One region of the Nostoc piscinale CENA21 genome, then DNA from elsewhere that is predicted to be linked to it. Evidence: riboswitches for the same ligand, from Rfam matches in the RefSeq annotation. Region 1 holds a riboswitch; each other region holds the start of a gene.
The links. A riboswitch is a leader RNA that binds a small molecule or an ion and turns the genes downstream of it on or off. The one in region 1 is predicted to bind cobalamin.
Positions count from the first base shown of each region.

Region 2: it holds a riboswitch for cobalamin, as region 1 does, so the genes downstream of both, ACX27_RS15630 (energy-coupling factor ABC transporter permease) here and cobG (precorrin-3B synthase) in region 1, are expected to answer to the same signal.
Region 3: it holds a riboswitch for cobalamin, as region 1 does, so the genes downstream of both, ACX27_RS24095 (DUF1636 domain-containing protein) here and cobG (precorrin-3B synthase) in region 1, are expected to answer to the same signal.

Region 1 covers NZ_CP012036.1:4,765,113-4,771,860, reverse strand. The annotation lists gene ACX27_RS20495 (NAD(P)H-quinone oxidoreductase subunit 4) at 1-660, shown strand, start outside; gene ACX27_RS20490 (precorrin-2 C(20)-methyltransferase) at 947-1,651, opposite strand; gene ACX27_RS20485 (precorrin-8X methylmutase) at 1,654-2,280, opposite strand; gene cobG (precorrin-3B synthase) at 2,283-3,776, opposite strand; cobalamin riboswitch at 3,802-3,930, opposite strand; gene ACX27_RS20475 (DUF262 domain-containing protein) at 4,137-5,822, shown strand; gene ACX27_RS20470 (ATP-dependent 6-phosphofructokinase) at 6,030-6,748, opposite strand, start outside.
Region 2 covers NZ_CP012036.1:3,634,092-3,640,839, forward strand. The annotation lists gene ACX27_RS15610 (DUF6464 family protein) at 158-412, shown strand; gene ACX27_RS15615 (hypothetical protein) at 535-1,131, opposite strand; gene ACX27_RS15620 (methylmalonic aciduria and homocystinuria type D protein) at 1,724-2,278, shown strand; gene ACX27_RS15625 (thermonuclease family protein) at 2,376-2,966, opposite strand; cobalamin riboswitch at 3,055-3,195, shown strand; gene ACX27_RS15630 (energy-coupling factor ABC transporter permease) at 3,222-4,001, shown strand; gene ACX27_RS15635 (energy-coupling factor ABC transporter substrate-binding protein) at 3,988-4,290, shown strand; gene cbiQ (cobalt ECF transporter T component CbiQ) at 4,287-5,099, shown strand; gene ACX27_RS15645 (energy-coupling factor ABC transporter ATP-binding protein) at 5,074-5,910, shown strand; gene ACX27_RS15650 (Uma2 family endonuclease) at 5,982-6,650, shown strand; partial or broken gene ACX27_RS15655 (alpha-2-macroglobulin family protein) at 6,728-6,748, opposite strand, start outside.
Region 3 covers NZ_CP012036.1:5,645,181-5,651,928, forward strand. The annotation lists gene ACX27_RS24070 (GTP-binding protein) at 1-480, opposite strand, end outside; gene ACX27_RS24075 (TOBE domain-containing protein) at 693-1,142, opposite strand; gene modA (molybdate ABC transporter substrate-binding protein) at 1,243-2,037, shown strand; gene ACX27_RS24085 (MBL fold metallo-hydrolase) at 2,155-2,931, shown strand; gene ACX27_RS24090 (hypothetical protein) at 3,221-3,652, shown strand; cobalamin riboswitch at 3,965-4,123, shown strand; gene ACX27_RS24095 (DUF1636 domain-containing protein) at 4,146-4,565, shown strand; gene ACX27_RS24100 (cobalt-precorrin-6A reductase) at 4,584-5,357, shown strand; gene ACX27_RS31200 (IS630 family transposase) at 5,526-6,473, shown strand.

The sequences.
Region 1 (6,748 bases):
ATTGGTTTAGCTTCTTACACAGAAGTGGGTATCAGTGGAGCCGTGTTACAAATGGTTTCCCACGGTTTGATTGCTGCTAGTTTATTCTTCTTATCTGGTGTAACTTACGAACGCACCCACACCTTAATGATGGATAAAATGGGTGGCATTGGTAAGGTAATGCCAAGAACCTTCGCTTTGTATACTGCTGGTGCAATGGCTTCTCTGGCTTTACCTGGGATGAGTGGTTTCGTAGGCGAATTGATGGTTTTCCTCGGTATCGCTACCAGTGATGTTTACAGTTCCAGCTTCAAGATTGTAGTTGTACTACTTTCCGCAGTCGGTGTGATTTTGACACCAATCTACTTGCTGTCTATGCTGCGCCAAGTATTCTACGGCAAACAAAGCGAAGAGTTACATCTAGATGCTGTAGTTCCTGATGTTAAACCTCGTGAGTTGTTTATCACTGCTTCTCTGCTACTTCCCATCATCGGTATCGGTTTGTATCCCAAACTAGCAACGCAGACTTATGACGTGAAAACCGTAGAAATTGCTACTCACGCTCGCCAAGTTCTACCAGTTGTAGCTCGTCAACAACCAGCAAGCCTTTACTCTCAAATTTTTACTGCCCCAACTTTAGCTAATGCTCAAGTGGACAGTTTAGTTAATATTTCAAAGTAAAAATAGATTCTCAACAAGGGTGCTGAAAGTAAATTCTAATATGAGGGGAATATGGGGGTGATTACCAAATCACCCCTTAAATTTTTTTGAATTTATATTAGGACTCATATAGCAGTCCTAGTTGATATGTGAACAAGAAAGATAAGGGAGACAAGGAAGACAAGGGAGAGGTGTTTATAAATCAATACAGTTCAGTTAAGGCGATTTTTATTTCTTCTGTTCCCTGTTCCCTTCCTTCACAGAAGAACTTTTTTTGACTTTTGACTTTTGCCTTGTTGTACTAGTTCTATAGGCGATTTTTGCTGGGGATAACAATCATGGCGAAATAAGGTACTTCCGCCGGATTAACTTCATCTAAGGGGACAATTTTCTGCTGTGTCATAGTTGCACGCTCAATATATAATGCTCGTGATGCTAGTCCTAATTGATGCAAGATGTTTCGTACTTTGGTAAAGTGACGGCCTAGTTTCATGATTGCGGCGGCATCGGTGGTTAGCAGTTGGGTAATGAGTTCTTCGGCTGGGAGTGGGGCTGGTAAAACGGTGAGAATATCGTTGTAGTAGGTGAAGGGTACACCTAAAGCTACAGGACAAGCCATGAGAGAGGAAACACCAGGAACAACTTCTGTGTGGTAGTGCTGAGATAGGCGTGTGTATACATACATGAATGAGCCGTAGAAAAACGGATCGCCTTCACACAGTACAACGACATCACGTCCAGCCGCGAGGTGTTGGGCAATTGGCTCAACTTCTTGGTCGTAAATGGCTTTGGCTTTTTCTGGTTCTAAGGCGCGGGGGAGGTGAAAGGCGACTTCGATTTGGTTGCCTGTTAAATATTGGGAAACGATCGCCCGCGCTATACTCTCTTTATCGGTGGCTGATTGATAGGCAATTACAGGTGCAGCCTGCAACAGCCGCAGTGCTTTAATAGTTAACAGTTCGGGGTCGCCAGGGCCTACACCAACTCCATACAGACGGCCTTTGGTTGTCATGATTATTCTTCCTCCGTTGCCAAGGCGTTAACTGCGGCGGCGGCGATCGCACTACCACCCCGCCGACCATATAATGTCATAAATGGTACATTCCGGCTATCTGCTGCTAAGGCGGCTTTTGATTCTGCTGCACCCACAAATCCCACAGGGAAACCCAAAATCACCGCCGGTTTCGGCGCTCCTTCGTCTAGCATTTCGAGTAACCTAAATAGGGCGGTGGGTGCATTACCAATGGCTACGACTGAGTTTTCTAGATGCGATTGCCATAATTCTAAAGCTGCGGCTGACCTTGTATTACCAAGTTTTTGGGCGAGTTTTGGGACTTCGGGATAATTCAAGGTGCAGATAACTTCGTTATTGGCTGGTAGTCGCCGCCTAGTAACTCCCTCCGCCACCATCCGACAATCACATAAAATTGGTGCGCCGGCTTTGAGTGCGGCGCGTGCTGATTGTACTGCTGTGGGTGAATATCCCAATTCAGTCACAATATCCGTCATTCCACAGGCATGAATTAGACGTACAGCAACTTTTGCTACATCTAGCGGCAGTGCATCTAAGTTAGCTTCTGAGCGAATGATGGAAAAAGAATTACGGTAGATTTCGTTAGCGTTGCGGATATAGTCGGACATTTTCAATTAACAACCACAGATGAACGCAGATGAACACAGATGTTGGGAATCTTAAATAACTGTTTTAGTTGGGTAGTCTCGTATCGATTGACAAATTCGGTAAAAGATTCGTCATGGTGCAGGCGATGATTTTTATACACTGTGAGCATTTGTTCTATCCGTGCAGGTAATTCTGTAAAACTTACGTTTTGATAGATTTGGCGACCGAATTTTTCGTGACTATCATGATCGCCGACGTAAATGTGATAGGTTTCTATGTTGCGATCGCTCACACCCAGTAAAGTGATGTCACCTTGATGATGTTGGGCGCAAGATTTTGCACAGCCGCTCAGGTGAATGTTAATCGGGCGATTTAGCTGAACACGATTTTTGAAATAATCGGCTAATGCTAAAGCATGACCTTTAGTATCGGTAGCTGAAGCCGCACAACCGCGTTTACCAGAACAAGCAACTAATGAACTTTTAATATTAGTGACGGTGAAATCTAAGCCTAAGTCTGCTATTTCATTTTCAACATCAATAACGCACCCTTGGGGAATATCAGTGATGAGTAAATTTTGCCAAGGTGTGAGTCTGGTGGTTCCATTACCATATTTGGCGGCTAAATCACCCAAACGCCGCAACTGCTGACTTTCTAACCGACCAAGCGGTAAGACTACACCAATATAAAATAAATTTTCCTGGCGTTGGGGATGAGTACCAATATGCCAGAAACCTACTTCTTTTGTTGCTGGGGAAGGTTGAGAACGCTGCAAAGTAAAAGTTAAACGCTGTTCAACTTGCTGAAGATAATTTTCATATCCCAAACTGTTGATAACTTCTTGTAAGCGTGGCTTGCGCTTAAGTTGAACATCAGTATGTTGTAAATAAATATCTGCTAAAGCTGCCAAAACAGACAAACATTGTTCTGGTAACAAGATAATTCCTGTATCAATGGGTGGTTTGCTTTTGATGAAACTTAGATATAAGCGGAAGTAAACTTGAGTGTCGCTTAACTCAGCCCTCAACAGGATATCATTGAGGCGATCGCTTACCGAAACTTTACCGCCGCCATCAAAGCAAACACTAAACTTAGCCGAGAGTGCTGATAGTTCCGAATGTTCTGCTAAATAAGCATCCCAGCTTTGAACGAAAGGACGAGTGTCGATTAATTCTTCAGGATCGATACCTGCTGTCGGACTGGTCATAATATTACGGATGTGGTCTATAGCGGAATTGTGAGAGCCTATACCCAAATCCTGTAGCTGTTGTAAAACTTCGCTGCTGATACCTTTGCTAATTTCTCTGATTTGCAGGTTAGCGCGATTCGTGACATCCACATAACCACCACCGTACATATCTGCGATCGCTGCGATCGCCTGACATTGTTTACTATTAAGTATCCCACCAGGTATTCTCAGGCGAGATAAAATTCCATCTTGGGCAGATGTAGCGTAGAATAACCCCGGACAGGCTGTAAATCCCGAAACCAACTTCTCAACTCCTTCTCTGTGCAACGCAGAGAGTAGATCATCATGATGTCTTATAGACACACCCGGAGTTGGCATTCTGACTTGGGATTTCCCTTCACAGCTGCGGCACAGTCCCGGAATTTCACCGGAGTTTCCCAACTCCAAGTCTTAGTAATTTACCATGAGACCGTCTTCGCTATGCTCTAGGCTTCACATTTTTTTTCATCAATGATTGGTGAATTAACAGATACTTGGCTTTTTGAGGACTTGGGGTATCTGAGTCATACAATTTGCGTACATCAAATATGATTGCATAAACTGTACTGCTATCAAATATTGCTCTTCAAGTTGGGAAAACTAACTTTAGTGAAAGTGTAATCTACTACGCCGCTAAAGGAGATACGAATGAGTACATTTACCATTCAAGCTAATCAACTTCCTATTCACAAAGTATTTAGTGATGATTTTATTTTTACGATTCCTCTATATCAGCGTCCCTATGCTTGGACAACGGAACAAGCAGGAGAACTTTTTGAAGATTTAATCAGTGCTTTGGGAGATGGTGACGAGAAGATTGATGATATTAATCCATACTTTTTAGGTAGTATTGTACTTATTAAAGGAGATACAACAGATGCTAAAGTCATTGATGGTCAACAGCGTTTGACTACAATTACTTTACTATTAGCTGCTTTAAGAGCATCGGTTAGTAAAGAATATAAACATATATTAACTAAATATCTATACCAAGAAGATCCTTTTGAACCAGAAAATAATATTTATAGGTTGACTTTACGTGAAAAAGATACACCATTCTTTAAAGAATATATTCAATCTGAAAGTGGTCTTGAAAAATTGAATGTTTTGATTGATAGCAAACTATCGGATAGTTGTAAAAATCTAAAGCAAAATGTCTTGCTTTTTCTAGATAAGCTGAAAATTATCCCAGAATTTCAACTTCTTCGCTTTATTCAGTTTCTTATTAAACGTTGCTTTATAGTATTAGTGTCAACCCCAGATATTGAATCTGGTTATCGAATATTTTCAGTGTTGAATAATCGAGGTCTTGATTTATCACATGCTGATATTTTAAAAGCAGAGATTATTGGAAAAATCCCCTCAGAATATCAGGATAAATATAGTGAGAAATGGGAAAATGTAGAGGAAAGATTGGGGCGTGATACATTCAAAAGTCTCTTTTCTCACATTAGAATGATTCATAGTAAATTAAAACTACGTGAAAGCATACTCAAAGAGTTTAAGAGAGATGTTCATCCATCACCTACAGAATACCCTCAGCAGTTTATTGATAAGATTTTACTGCCTTTAGCTGATGCTTTTTATGATATCCAGCATCAAGTTTACGAAGGAAGTTTATGGACAGATGAAATTAATATATTATTCCAATGGTTGCAATTAATTGACAATTCCGATTGGATACCACCAGCTATTTTTTATTTATCGCAAAATTATCATAATCCTGAATTGTTATTCCGATTCTTTTCAGATTTAGATAGGCTGGCTTCTTGTTTAATGATTCAGCGTGCTAATATCAATGAACGTATTGAACGTTATAGCAAGTTACTACATGCTATTGATAATCGAGAAGATTTGGATACACCAGACTCACCATTACAATTGACTTATAAAGAAAAAGAAAATATCCTCAAAATTCTAAATGGCGACCTTTATTTAATCAAGAAAATCAGAAGTTATGTTTTGCTGCGCTTAGATTCTGCCCTTGCCGAAGGAAAGCCTGCTTATACTTTTTCTAATATTACAGTTGAACACGTACTACCACAAAATCCATCTGCTGATAGTGAGTGGTTAACCTTGTTTCCTACTCAGGAAGATAAGGAAAAATATGTACATCGGTTAGGTAATTTAGTTTTATTATCTTCTGGTAAAAATAGCATGGCTCAAAACTTTGATTTCGAGACTAAAAAGCAGAAATATTTTACGACTAAGAAAGGTATTTGTAATTTTGCACTCACTACACAAGTGTTGATGGAAAAAGAATGGACATCTGAAATTATTGAAAAAAGGCAAAAAGTTTTAATTGACAAGTTGAAAGAACTTTGGCGTTTATAAGATTAGGACTTACGCAAAGCACCTCTCAAACTCTTATTTCTCTGTGAACTCTGCGCTTCTGTGGTTAGTTTTTCCTTAGCCTGTGCGTAAGTCCTGAATATTAGGTTTTAGTAATGCGATCGCTTCAGTATTGGTGCGTTAGGAACTCGGATATATTTGTGATGAATTACTCACAACCTGCACCTAACACACCCTGAGAGAATTTGGCTATTCTCCTAAATAAATACCTAAACCGCGAGCAGTTTGAACCAAAGTATCTTCGGGATTGACGGCTTTGTACTGTGCGATCGCTTCTTCGATGGGTACGGTGATCACTTGGCGATTTTGCCAAGCAACCATGTGATCATATTTACCTTCCTCAATCAAATTGACTGCGGCTACCCCAAAAGCAGAGGCGACTAATCGATCTAAAGGTGAAGCTGTACCACCGCGTTGGATGTGTCCTAAGACGGTGACTCGTGTTTCTGCGCCGATGCGATCGCTAATTTGGTCGGCTAGATATTCCCCAATTCCCCCATATCGTGATTGACCCAAGCGATTAGTTAAGGTGCGAGTTTCCCCTTCTTGAGTCCGCACCGCTTCAGAAACAATCACTAAACAATAGTTTTTGCCATCTTCTTGACGGTTTTTAATGTGATAGCAGATATCATCCATACTGTAGAGGATTTCAGGAATTAAAATCACATCTGCACCCCCAGCAATTCCCGCAGCTAAGGCGATGTGTCCCGCATCACGACCCATGACTTCTAAAATCATGACTCGACTATGGGAAGCGGCGGTGAAATGTAATTTATCTAATGCTTCAGTCGCAATATTAACGGCTGTATCAAAGCCAATGGCGTGTTCAGTAATACCGATATCATTATCAATGGTTTTTGGGATACCGACTAAGTTGATCCCGCCTTGTTGTGCGAGGCGACGCAGAA
Region 2 (6,748 bases), 1.1 Mb from region 1:
TATATCTTTAGATACTAGTATTTTCTGTATATTTATCCTTTTTAGACAATTATTGTTTATTTTTATTTACTAAAGACGAATAGCTAATGACGGATGAAGAAATATTTTAATATCGCTAAAATCATTGACAAGTTTGGATTTTAGCTAGGGGTTGAATATGCGACGTATTGCTGATTTTATGTTGATGATTGTTTGTGGTGGAGTTTGGTATTTACTAGGAGTTATATCAGCGATCGCTACACCACCAATGCAAGTTAGAGAAGAAAATCAAAGTCGCAAACCCCAAAATCTGCTTGATAAAAATGATTGTTTATATAATGCGCGATCGCCTTATATTCAATGTGCAGTAAATCCGGCTGAATTGTGTGATCAATGTATTTATTTTGTGGAATATGAAGAATGGGATATTTAGCAGAGTTGAAGATTGGAAAAAATCAACCGCAGATACAATTGTTGTATCTGTCAGGTGGGCATTTACTATCTTGCATTTTGATAGATATATTATCGGAAAATGCCCTACCTACTTCTATATCATTAATGTGAAACTAACCCAGATTTTAAGGTAAAATAAGCAGCACAAAATCTACCACCATCTGGATGTTTGAGTACGGCTTTTCCTAGGTAAAAATCATCATCAATTTGAACTAATTGGTCTACCAATTCCCGAATCAGAAATTTGGGGTTCTCTGGTAAATCAAAGCTCAAGCGTAAAACTTCAATATCCGGTTCTAATAAACACTGACCACGGGATGTCTGAAATTTAAATGCCAGGGTTCTTCCTCTCGTATCTGCCACATAACCATTATATAAAGGCCAGATTAAGCGCCCTAGTAATAACCCATCATTGGTAAAAATATTATCGCCAGTATTATTCCTGGCATCAAATGTTTTACCCTCCCAAGGTAGCCACATTTTTGTGATGATATCTAACCAACTATCTAAAACCGGATTGAAATTAGCAGTCAAAAACTCACCCCAATAGCGACCATTCAAAGTTACTTCTGGGACTTTACCTTGGCGATAAATCTTATCTAAGGCTGCAATTCCACCTTTTTGGTCAGATTTCAATTGTCTTTTAGCTACTTCCAGTTCTGCACGTAAATTAACATTGAGTTGCTGATCAATATTCATGAGTCGCCTCACTGAGTTTAGTTGATTCCTGAAAGCTAGGATTGACGCAATGAAGGAGATTTCACTGTTGAGACTCAATCAAGTAACTGCTTATATTATGACAATTCACAACGCCTGATTCGGGAAGCAGAGACAGATTGAGTAAATTTACCTGAATCGTTCAGCTTGATTATCCACCTCAGACTTAAGCAGATATTACACTTGACTAACGTTGAATTTTTAATTTTTGCCAATTTGGCAAACAAATTGTTGTGAATACTGATATTGTTTTTATTGTGCAAGGGGTGTACCAGAAGTTGTCCTGACTTGATGGTTAGGGCAACTTCTCCAAAAATATTACAAGCGGGAAAAGTAGTACATATAAACTGAAGAGCATCAGCAGTCTAAAAATATTAATCTCCAAGGTGTTAGTGCTGAGTTTCAAATAAGGTTAATAAAAGATAAAAATTAAATTAAAAATTCATAATCTATATATATAAATTGCAATAAAATCTGACTGCTGGGCGAAAAATGATGGTTTTTATAAAGTTTTAAGAGTTATTATCGATCCCAAGGAATAAATTAACAACTTGTAAAAAACCATATCAATTTAGTGAACTACCCAAGCGTTTACATTTCGGAACAAACCAGTCCCATAAATTTAACTGGCGATATGGGACAAGCTGTGCAAATTTCTATTCATGCACCTAGCCAATATATATGTACTAATTGCGAACGGATATTACCAGATTGGAAACAAGAACCCTTTTTTTGGGTTGTGATTGTTTTGCAGCGATCGCAATTTCCTTTAGTGGAAAGTACCAAAGAAATCGAAACGGAGAAACAAAAGTTACGCCAAAGGTTTATGGGATTTGGTTGTGATGTAGCTTTTGAACTGCGCGATCGCGGCTATTTCTCAGATTTAATTGATCCGCGTACTGGCTATCCTTTACTTTCACGTCCTGGCGCAATGCCACATAATGATACTGCTGTAGTCAAAGCGTTACTCGGCTATCCAGTCATAAAAAATAAATGTTGTGTGCTGGTTCATCCTATTTGGGGTACAGCAGTTTATCCGAGTGTTTTAATCTCGGCCGCACCCCCAACCCTGATTGAATTTGTCACCAAAGAAATAGCTTGTCAACATGGATGGGAAGAGGAAGTATGAAGTGTGAAAGTTTTTTCATTCTGGAAGAGGAAGTATGAAGTGTGAAAGTTTTTTCATTCTAAGACGCAGATGGATGAGTATCTTTTAAACAGCAACATTAAAATTTTACCTCCTGCCTCCTGCCTCCTTTTACAAGACTGCGATATTCCCAAGGGTTGGTGAATTTGCTATCACTCCAAACACCTAGTTTTTGCTGTTGTGCTTGTGCTTCCGCTTTTTGAACTAAATCTTTACTCGGACATTTGTTTAAATAAGGGCGATAAACTTTAGCTAAACCTTCTTTTAATAAAATTTCTTGGACAAAAGTACCGTCTTTTAAGCGGACTTCTGCCACCTTTCTGCCATAGCGATCGCTATCTGTAATCGTCAACATCACGCGATCGCCTGATTGTTTTACTAATTGTTGTAAGCGTGCTTGTGCTTTGGCACCCCAGTCAAATTGATTGCGATCAGTGACGCGGTTACTGTTCCTTTCTTTTTGGGAATGAGGTACTTCTGGCGCATCCACACAAGCAAAGCGCACATTGAATTTATTTCCTTTTGCATCTTTGACAGCTAAAGTATCCCCATCACTCACTCGTTCTACCAAGTCCCCAGAAGCACCAAAGAATTTATCGCAACTTACCAAACCCAAAACCATCATAGTTGCACTTAGCCAAAGTACCACCTGTTTTGTTAATTTCTGCATTCAACCTCACCTAACTCTGATGGATGATACTATATTTGATTTTTGAAATAGATGCGGCTTTGATGGAAGTGCCAACATTAAAAATAGTGATATATTTACTGAGATCGGTTCTGATGGGGAGCAGCCATTAGACGTAAGGGGGAAAGTTCGGTGAGAATCCGGCACTGTCCCGCAACTGTGAACCAATAATTGGGTGAGTCAGGATGCCCGCCGATATAACTGAATATATTTACATAAATCTGCGAGGTACAGATTATGAACAGAAAACAGCAGGCTTTAGCTAGTCTATGCCTGATGGCAGTAATTAGTTTTTATTTAGTAGTTGGTTTACCCAAACCCGCCTACGCAATGCACATTATGGAAGGTTTTTTACCTGTGCAGTGGGCAATTTTTTGGTGGGTTGTCGCATTACCATTTTTTCTTTTAGGGTTACGGAGTTTGACGCGCATTACCCAAGCTAACCCCCAGCTTAAACTATTACTGGGCTTGGCGGGTGCGTTTACTTTTGTACTTTCAGCGTTGAAAATCCCTTCGGTTACAGGTAGTTGTTCTCATCCTACCGGCACAGGGTTAGGTGCGGTGTTGTTTGGCCCCTTAACTATGTCGGTTTTGGGTAGCTTAGTATTGTTATTTCAAGCTTTGTTATTAGCACATGGCGGTTTGACGACACTGGGTGCAAATGCGTTTTCGATGGCGATCGCTGGGCCATTTGCCGCTTACTGGATATATAATTTCACAATTAAGCTAGGTGGTAAAGCAAAAATCGCCATATTTCTCGCCGCCGCCATCTCAGATTTACTCACCTACATCATTACTTCTATTCAACTCGCCTTAGCTTTTCCTGCACCTGTTGGTGGTTTCATTGCTTCATTCACCAAATTTGCCGGCATTTTTGCCTTAACGCAAGTTCCTCTTGCAATTAGTGAAGGATTGCTAACTGTATTAGTGTGGAACTGGTTGCAATCTTATAATCCTCAAGAATTAGAATTACTGAAATTAATCAAACGGGAACCCCAAGGAAATGAATCAGTCTAAAAAAGGGTTGAGTAACTGGTTATTAGTATTAGCTGTATTAGCTTTAGCTGTTGCACCATTAATTTTTGTCCGTGGTGCAGAATTTGGAGGTGCTGATAGCAAAGCACAAGAAGCTATAAGTGAGATACAACCAGAATATAAACCTTGGTTTAAATCAATTTTTGAACCAGCTAGTGGTGAAATAGCAAGCTTATTATTTGCGTCGCAAGCGGCTTTGGGTGCGGGAGTAATTGGTTACGCAATTGGCTTATATAAAGGCCGTTCCCAACAACAAAAGCATGAAGAATGAGTTTGCAATTAGATACGTTAGCTTATACTAATCGGCTGCGAAAATTACCACCAGAGCATAAACTAATTTTTGCCTTGACTACTCTGGCAATTGCCTTAGCTACTCATCCACTAGTGCAGATTTTAATAGCAATTTGGATGGCTGTTTGGACAATTGTTTATGCCAAAATTCCGGCTGGTATTTATTTTCGCTTGTTATTATTTACCATCGTTTTTTGTTTGACAAGTTTACCAGCTTTGATGATGAATGGGGTGTCAATTCATGATTTGCCAAAAGTGCAGTTAGATGCTTTATATGGGCTAACTTTTGGGCAATTCTATATTTATGTTAGTCATCATGGCAGCCTGCAAGCATGGTCAATCTTCACCAGAGCTTTAGCCTCAGTTTCTTGCTTATATTTTCTCATGTTAACTGTGCCATTTACGGAAATATTACAAACTTTGCGTTACTTGCGATTTCCGGTGCTGTTAACTGATTTGTTATTACTGATGTATCGGTTTATTTTCATTTTGCTGAATACAACTAATGAAATATGGACAGCGCAGAATTCCCGTGGTGGCTATCGCACTTGGCACAGTTGGATGAAAAGTTTAGCCATATTAATTGGACAACTTTTACAGCGTACTTTACAAGCATATAGTCAGTTTTCTCTGGGTTTAGAAGCGCGGGGTTTTGTCGGTGAATTTAAAGTTTGGCATCCTCGCCGCTATCATCCCCAAAACAGATATATCATCGAAGCAGTTTGCGGCTGTATTGGTTTAATAGGATTGGAATTTTGGCGGAATGCAGGAATATTTATTAGAATTTGAGCAAGTCTATTACACTTATTCTGGCGCACAACAATCAGCTTTAAATGGTCTTAACTTAAAAGTTCCATTAGGTAAAAGATGTGCGTTAATTGGGCAGAATGGTTGTGGTAAAACCACACTATTTTTATTAGCTAATGGTTTATATAAACCTGATTCTGGCGTTGTGCGGTGGCGCGGAGAAGCGTTAAATTATCATCGCAATTATCTGGGTAAATTGCGCCAACAAGTCGGGCTAATCTTTCAAGACCCCGAACAGCAACTAGTGGCTTCTACTGTAGAGGAAGATATATCTTATGGCTTGTGTAATTTAGACTTGCCAGTTGCAGAAATTCAAGCACGAGTAGAACAGGTATTACTAGAATTTGGGTTGACAGCTTTAGCAGAAAGACCAGTACATCATTTAAGTTTAGGGCAGAAGAAGCGAGTTTCCATAGCAGATGTGATGGTATTGAATCCTGAACTATTATTGTTAGATGAACCGACAGCTTATTTGGATGTGAAACATACGCGGAATTTGATTAAAACTCTGCAAAGAATTCATCGAAATGGCACAACTTTAATGATGGCAACCCACGATTTAGATTTGGTATATCGTTGGGCAGATTGGGTTTTTGTGATGGATAAAGGAAACCTAATTTTAGAAGGTGAACCGCAAGATGTCTTTAATCAGCGTTCTTTATTAGAAGAGTTAGAGTTGGGTGTACCGTTAATATATGAAATGTTATTTGATGGGTTAGCGGGTGAGGATGAAGGAGTTAAAGAACGAGTGCGGCAAAGAATATTAAAATTATTTCATGATTTTGCATCTTGATCTAGTTTAGAGTTGTCAATAACTACGGTTTGCTAAAGTGAGAAGTATCTAGCAAATTCCCAGATTGCCAAATGGTGAAAACACAAGCAATACCTCCCTTGGAAAGTGGCGATCGCTTAACTCGTCCTGAATTTGAACGCCGTTATGAAGCTGCAACCCATATCAGAAAAGCAGAACTGATTGAAGGAATTGTTTACGTGGCCTCTCCCTTAAGACATGAACAGCATGGTAAACCCCACAGTCGAGTTATAACTTGGTTAGGAGTTTATCAAGCATTGACTCCTGGCGTTGATTTGAGTGTAGAACCAACAGTCAGATTAGATTTAGATAATGAACCCCAACCAGATGCAGTGCTGTTTATTGAACCTGCGGCGGGTGGACAAACTCGATTAAGCCGTGACGGTTATATTGAAGGTTCTCCCGAATTGATTGTGGAAATTGCTGCTAGTAGCGTCTCAATTGATACTGGCATTAAAAAGCAAGTTTATCGCCGGAATGGGGTGTTGGAGTATGTAATCTGGCAATCCTACGAGAATAAATTGGAATGGTTTCGCTTAGTTGATGGTGAGTATCAATTGCTAGCTCCTGGTGCAGATGGCATTATTCGTTCTCAGGTGTTTCCGGGGTTGTGGTTGGCAGTGGAGGCGCTGTTAAATAATCAAATGGCGCGAGTTTTGGAGGTGGTACAAGAGGGGTTGAAGTCGCCGGAATATGCTGCGTTTGTGCAGCGATTTGTTTAACGTAGACGCGAAGCGGCTTCCCGAAGGGTACCACAGAGACACAGAGAACGCAGAGAGAAGAACTCTGCATCTAAAAATCAACGCTTATCCTCAAGCAC
Region 3 (6,748 bases), 880 kb from region 1:
TAGTAACGCTTGATATTCCGTCCGTGTAATATCACCAGAGACAACAAATAAAATTAAATCTGCCTGACGCGCTACTTCCCGCGCCATTTGCGCCCGTGCTTCCCCCGCAATTTCATCTAACCCTGGCGTATCAATTAACTCAACAATAATTTTACCGCCTGGTGGTTGCCATCTCACAGAACGCGGCCATTGAGTCACCCCGTTTAAAGGCCCAGTTTGCAGAATCTTCTCTCCTAGTAAAGCATTCAAGACTGCGGATTTTCCCCGACTTACCAAACCAAACACAGCAATTTTAATTAAATTCGCGTCTAGTTTACTGAGTGTGGCATTTAAAGCGTCTAATTCTGGCTTGACCAAACCTGCCAATTCTGGGTTAGATAATAACTGCCCTGACTTGCGAAGATATCCATACCAAGATAACGCTTGTCGGAGACTAGCACGGGCGCGGTTTAAATGAGTTTCTTCCAGGTTATTACGCACAGAATTTGCTTGATTTAAGGATGAAAACAGGACAAAGAACCAAATTTATCATCCAAATTCCTGTACAGAAAAGGAGTCGGGATTAGGAAAGATATTTTGGGGTTGTACTATATATTTTACAAATCCTCAACGTTTAATAAACATCTCCCTTGTCTCTCTAGTCCTCCTTGTCTCCCTCCCCTTGTTCACATATCAAATGAATCTCATCATTTTTATTCTCTAGCAATCACAATATCGTTAGATTTAATCACCGCATAGGCTTCCTCTCCCGCAACTATACCCAACTCTTCAGCAGATGTTCTAGTAATCATTGAGGTTAGCTCTACTTTGTGAACAATTTCTAGTGTCACCTCACAATTAACCGCTCCAATGACCACCTTTTTCACCACTCCCTTGAGAATATTACGGGAGCTAACTTTTAAAGCCTTTTTAGAACTACCAATTTCTACAGTAGGCATTTCCAAATTTTCCTGACTTACCAGTGTAGTTGGTTGTGGAGTTGGTACTGAGGTATGTGATGCTTGGTGTTTATTTAAACCACGCACAAGTTCCCGCAGAATCTCGGTTTTGGTGCGTTGAGAGTCCTGGCAAAACTCTTCGAGAATTTTCCGTTCCTCTTCCGATGTTTGAAATGTGATCCATCCTTGTTCTTTTCTTGGCATAATGTTACCAATTCAGTTGGTAAAGACTGGAATGACGCTCGGTATGATCCTACCAAGCGCCATTAAATTGCAGAAGAATCTGTTGCTATACCATTTTTCTATGAAAAGAAGACAAATTGTTTCCTTTCTTGGCACAGCACTAGCTAGTTTGTTACTTGCTGTTTGTTCAACATTCATTGTACCTTCTGTTGTTACGGCACAGTCGAATGTTACTTTACTTGTTTCTGCTGCTGCTAGTTTAAAAGATGCACTGGAAGAAATTAAACCGATTTATCAACAAAGTAAACCCAATGTCAATATAAATTATAACTTTGGGGCTTCTGGCGCATTGCAACAACAAATTGAGCAAGGCGCACCAGCAGATATTTTTATTTCCGCAGGAAAAAGGCAAGTAGATGCTTTAGAACAAAAAGGGTTATTGCTTCCCGGTACACGCTCGATTTTGGCAAAAAACCGCCTTGTACTAGTTGTACCCAAAAATTTTACGGGCATTACCAGCCTTTACAATCTGAAAGAATCTAAAATCAAGCGCATCGCCATTGGTGAACCCAGAAGCGTTCCGGCTGGTCAATATGCACAGCAAGTTTTACAGAAGTTAAATATTTGGTCGCAGATAACTTCTAAACTGGTTTATGCCAACAACGTGCGTCAAGTTTTAGCGGCTGTAGAAAGTGGCAATGCTGATGCAGGGTTAGTATATGCTACCGATGCCAAAATTTCTGACAAGGTAAAAGTAGTGGTGGCGGCTGATGAGAAATACCACTCCGCAATAGTTTATCCAATGGCGGTGGTTAAACGCACTAAGAATGCCAGTGCAGCCAAGGAATTTAGCCAATTTTTATCCAGCAGTCAAGCTAAGGCGGTACTCAAAAAATACGGCTTCATCCTGCCTTGAAAAAGAGAGTAGGGTGAAGGGGTGTAGGTGTTCAAAACCCTTACACCCATTCTTCACAGACAACCTTTGTGGGTAAGTCCTGGTCATAATAAAAGCAGGTGTTACTTCGGTTTGGTTATGTACTTAACTTGGTTAGACAACAATAGCTGGTTAATTGAAATTAGTGGTCAACGGATATTGGTTGACCCTTGGCTAGTTGGTGAATTAAGTTTTGGCTTAGATTGGCTGTTTAAAGCTTCTCTCAAACAAGAACGCTTAATTTCCGAGCAGATTGATTTAATATTGTTGTCTCAAGGTTTGCCAGACCATGCACATTTGCCGACATTAAAGCAACTTGACCATACAATTCCGGTTGTGGCTTCGCCTAATGCGACCAAAGTGGTTCAAGATTTGGGTTACACTTGTGTCACTTGTCTAGGGCATGGTGAAACTTTTACTTTTAATAATCAATTAGAAATTCGGGCTTTACCTGGTTCTCCTATTGGCCCGACTTTGATAGAAAACAGTTATTTGTTAAAAGAATTAGCTACTGATTTCACCCTCTATTATGAGCCGCATGGCTATCACTCGCCACAGTTAAAACAATTTGCACCGGTAGATGTGCTAATTACACCAACGGTTGATTTGACATTACCGTTAGTTGGCGCAATTATTCGCGGAACAAACAGTGCTTTGGAAGTAGCTAAATGGCTGCAACCACAATTTATCCTACCTACAGCAGCAAAGGCTGATGCAACCTATGAGGGGTTGATGGTTAACTTTTTAAAGGCTGTGGGGACGGCTGAAGATTTGCGGACTTCTTTCCAGAAGAATAATCTTACTACCCAGGTGTTAGAACCTAAACCAGGCGATCGCTTGGAATTAAACTTACAAAATCGCGTTTTAACCCGTTAACTTCAGTGTAAGCGATCGCGTAAAATGATAAATAGAGCGATCGCTAATTTTCTCCAAGCAGTCTAAAAATACATCACAGAAAAATCTGTAAACTTGCTAAATTTTTATTCATCTTTTCTGGAATCAGAATATTGTGACTGTAGTTACCCTTTACAACTATCCACTCAATTAACCAAGCCTTAATTCAACCATTCAGGTGAATTCAGCAACAAAAGTCTTAAGTTATAAAAAAATATTAATACTAGTCAACTTCTATCCCAACTATTAAAACGAACCAAGGTATAAGCTTATGAAAATCTCAACTATCACAACTTCTTTTTTTACTGTCGCTGCTGTAATTTTGTCTGCTGGAATTTCGTCGGCTCAAGCGAATGGTGAAAAAATCTCTCATAATGCTAATGTTGCTAATATTACAACACATGGGCAAGTAATCACCACATCTGTTAACTCTTATATGTCGCCCAGTAATGTTACTAATTCTCATGTGATGCAACCGCTGAATCTAGTTTATCTTGCTTATCAAGGTAATTTAGAATCACAAGGCATTCCCAGTGGCAAGACTTTGATATTTCAACACCAGCACGGTAATGTTAAGGCAGAAGATGTGGTAAAAGCTGCCGTTAATGCCAAAAAAATCCCCAATCAATTTTTATACAATCCCAGCTATCTCAGTGAGGTTGATGTACAACTAGCATCTCTACAAAAAACTTTTGCTCATTAAATTTACATAGGAAAAATGAAATAAATCTTACAAGCTTTGGATGAAAGAGAGGCTAGGGGTTAGTACAACCAGGAAAAAGTCAAAAGGAAAAAGAAAGAATCATCATACCACAAGCCTTTTTGCAATTCGAGATGGTCTGTTTATTTACGCTGACCTGTACTAGTATCTTTTATTCTATGAAAATTAATGTTTTCTGATATCCTTAACTTTGTTTATAAGTTAGGGATTTTGTTCTTTATAAACATTAGATAGCAACAGATTTTTAACTCTGTAACCTATCACCTGCTGTACAACTTAGGCGGGTAAAAGTTTATGATAGTTAGAACATTCGGTTTTGGTGGGGATCAGCCACCAAAGGAAAGGGGGAAAGTTCGGTGCAAATCCGACGCTGTCCCGCAACTGTGAAGGAAAGGTCAAATGTTTACAAGCTACTTTCCCAGTCAGGATGCCCGCCGAATTATAAAATTAAGTCCATCACATCTGCGAGGTACGGATGACTGCTGCCCATACTGCTATTACAAGTAATTCTGACAATATTGCTGCTCATACTCATACTTTATTTGTTTGCCAAACCTGTGCCAGTGTTTGGCAAGATGGTAAGCGTGTAGGTGAAAGTGGCGGTCAAAAACTCCTGCACCAAATTCAGCAATTGGCGCAAGATTGGGATTTACGCGAAGAATTTCCGATCCAAGCGGTTGAATGTATGAGTGCTTGTAACCGTTCTTGTGTTGTTGCTTTTGCTGCTCAAGGTAAGTTAACTTATCTGTTTGGTGATTTAGATTTTGATAACAGTGCGGCGGCTGTTTTGGAGTGTGCCGAGCAGTACTACACTAAAACTGACGGAGTATTGCCTTGGTCAGAACGACCCGAACCCTTGAAACGGGGTATATTAGCGAAAATTCCACCCTTGTAAAATAGTGCTGAGTTAAAAGTGCTGAGTGCTGAGAATAAACGTGTTTTAATTTTGGGTGGAACCACAGAAGCGACAGAACTCGGTGCGAGAGTTGCAACTATTGATGGGATTGAAGCGATCGCATCTTTAGCCGGTCGCACCCGTGAACCCTCGCTTCCCTCTAGAAATGTGCGGATTGGTGGTTTTGGGGGTGTGGATGGACTGGTAGAATATCTGCGTCAAATGAAAATTGATGTGTTAATTGATGCTACCCATCCCTTCGCCAGTCAAATATCATACAATGCGGCGGCGGCAGCCAATGAAGTCGGGATACCCAGATTAATGTTAATTCGTCCTGCTTGGGAGAAAACAACAAGCGATCGCTGGATTGAAGTAGATAGTAATGCCGCCGCCGCCGATATTTTGCCAAACCAAGCCAAACGAGTATTCTTAACCGTTGGCAGACAAGAACTCAGCACTTTTGCCCATCTTCAAGATATATGGTTTCTGATGCGGATGATTGACCCGCCTGGAAAAGATGCCTTAGTACCACCGGGAATAATATTGTGCGATCGCGGCCCTTTTATCCTAGAAAATGAACGGAAAATTCTGGTTCAGCACAACATTGACACCATTGTGAGTAAAAATAGTGGTGGTGATGCAACTTACGCCAAAATTATTGCCGCACGAGAACTGGGTGTACAGGTTGTTATGGTCAAGCGTTCCTCAGTCCCAACCGGCGAACAAGTTACAGATGTTGATGGTGCAGTAGCTTGGTTATTAGATAAATTAAAAAGTAAGAGTATAGGGTAGTACAATTCAATTAAGGCTAAAAATTCCAGTCAATATCATCAATATTTTGTTGTTGGACTGCGAGATACCCGACTTTTTTTAAGAAGTCGGATATCTAACAAATCCCATAATACAGCACTTTGCGTAACAGTTAGGCACAATATTTAAGAAGATAAAGTAAAAAATAAGATGAAACCATACTCAATAGATTTAAGAGAGAAAATAATTAGTGTTTACGAAGCAGGAAATACATCAATTAGGAAAGTAGCAGCAAGATTCAAGGTAAGTAAAAATACAGTGCAAGGATTGGTAAAGCAAAAACGGGAACAAGGAACGTTACAGCCAAGACCAGCAACGGGAGGAAAAGCAAGTCAACTGTCTGGTTATGAACACCAGATAGAGGAAATGGTGGCGGAATTTCCAGATTATACCCTAGCCGAATATTGTGAATATTGGGGAGAAAAAACAGGAGTCAGATTGAGTGAGAGTGCAATGTGCAGATTTCTCCAAAAACAAGAATTGACAGTCAAAAAAAAACACTCAAAAAGCAGCCAAGGTCACAGAGAAACAACACAAAATAAACGGTTAGAGTATTGGGAAATTATCCGGGATGTATTTGTAGATGACTTGGTGTTCCTGGACGAAATGGGAATATTGCTAGGGTTAATGCGGGAACTGGGCAGAAGTAAAAAAGGAACGCGGGTGTATGATGTCAAGCCATTTTATCGTGGAAGTCGGGTAACTGTCGTCGGGGCAATCAGCCACAAGTCCATCCTAGCAATGAAGACATTAGACAAATCTATGACGGGTGATGACTTCAAACAATTTATTCAAGAAGAACTATTGCCTCAATTATGGCCCGGAGCAGTAGTAGTAATGGATAATTTGAGGGCACACAAGATCAAAGGTATCAAGGAGATGATAGAGTCCGTCGGTGCCAGAGTCGTTTACTTATCACCTTATTCCCCAGAATTTAATCCCATCGAACATTTATGGTGGCAACTCAAGGCATTTATCAGAAAGTTTTCTCCACATAATAAATTTGCCGTCGAACAACTCTTAGCTCTTGGAGTACTTTTATGCTCCAGTCAGCAACTTCAAAACTATTTTTCTCACTGCTGCTACTGTACCAGTTAGTCTCGCAAAGTGCTGTAATTGTTAATGTTGTGAGTATGGGGACTAAGTAAAAATGCGCTTGCGATCGCTTCATGATAAAAGATTTTTAAGTAGTAATATTTAGCATCCGTAAATTTGATACATCAATAGCAGTAATATTTGTGACAATAAGTAAAGTAATTAGCTTATAAAAGTTACACTAAAAATATTGTAAGTCGAGAGATTCCACTAGACCGACACAGCTATATCTGTGCAAATAATCGCAATTTTATCCGCGTCCATCTGCGTTTATCTGC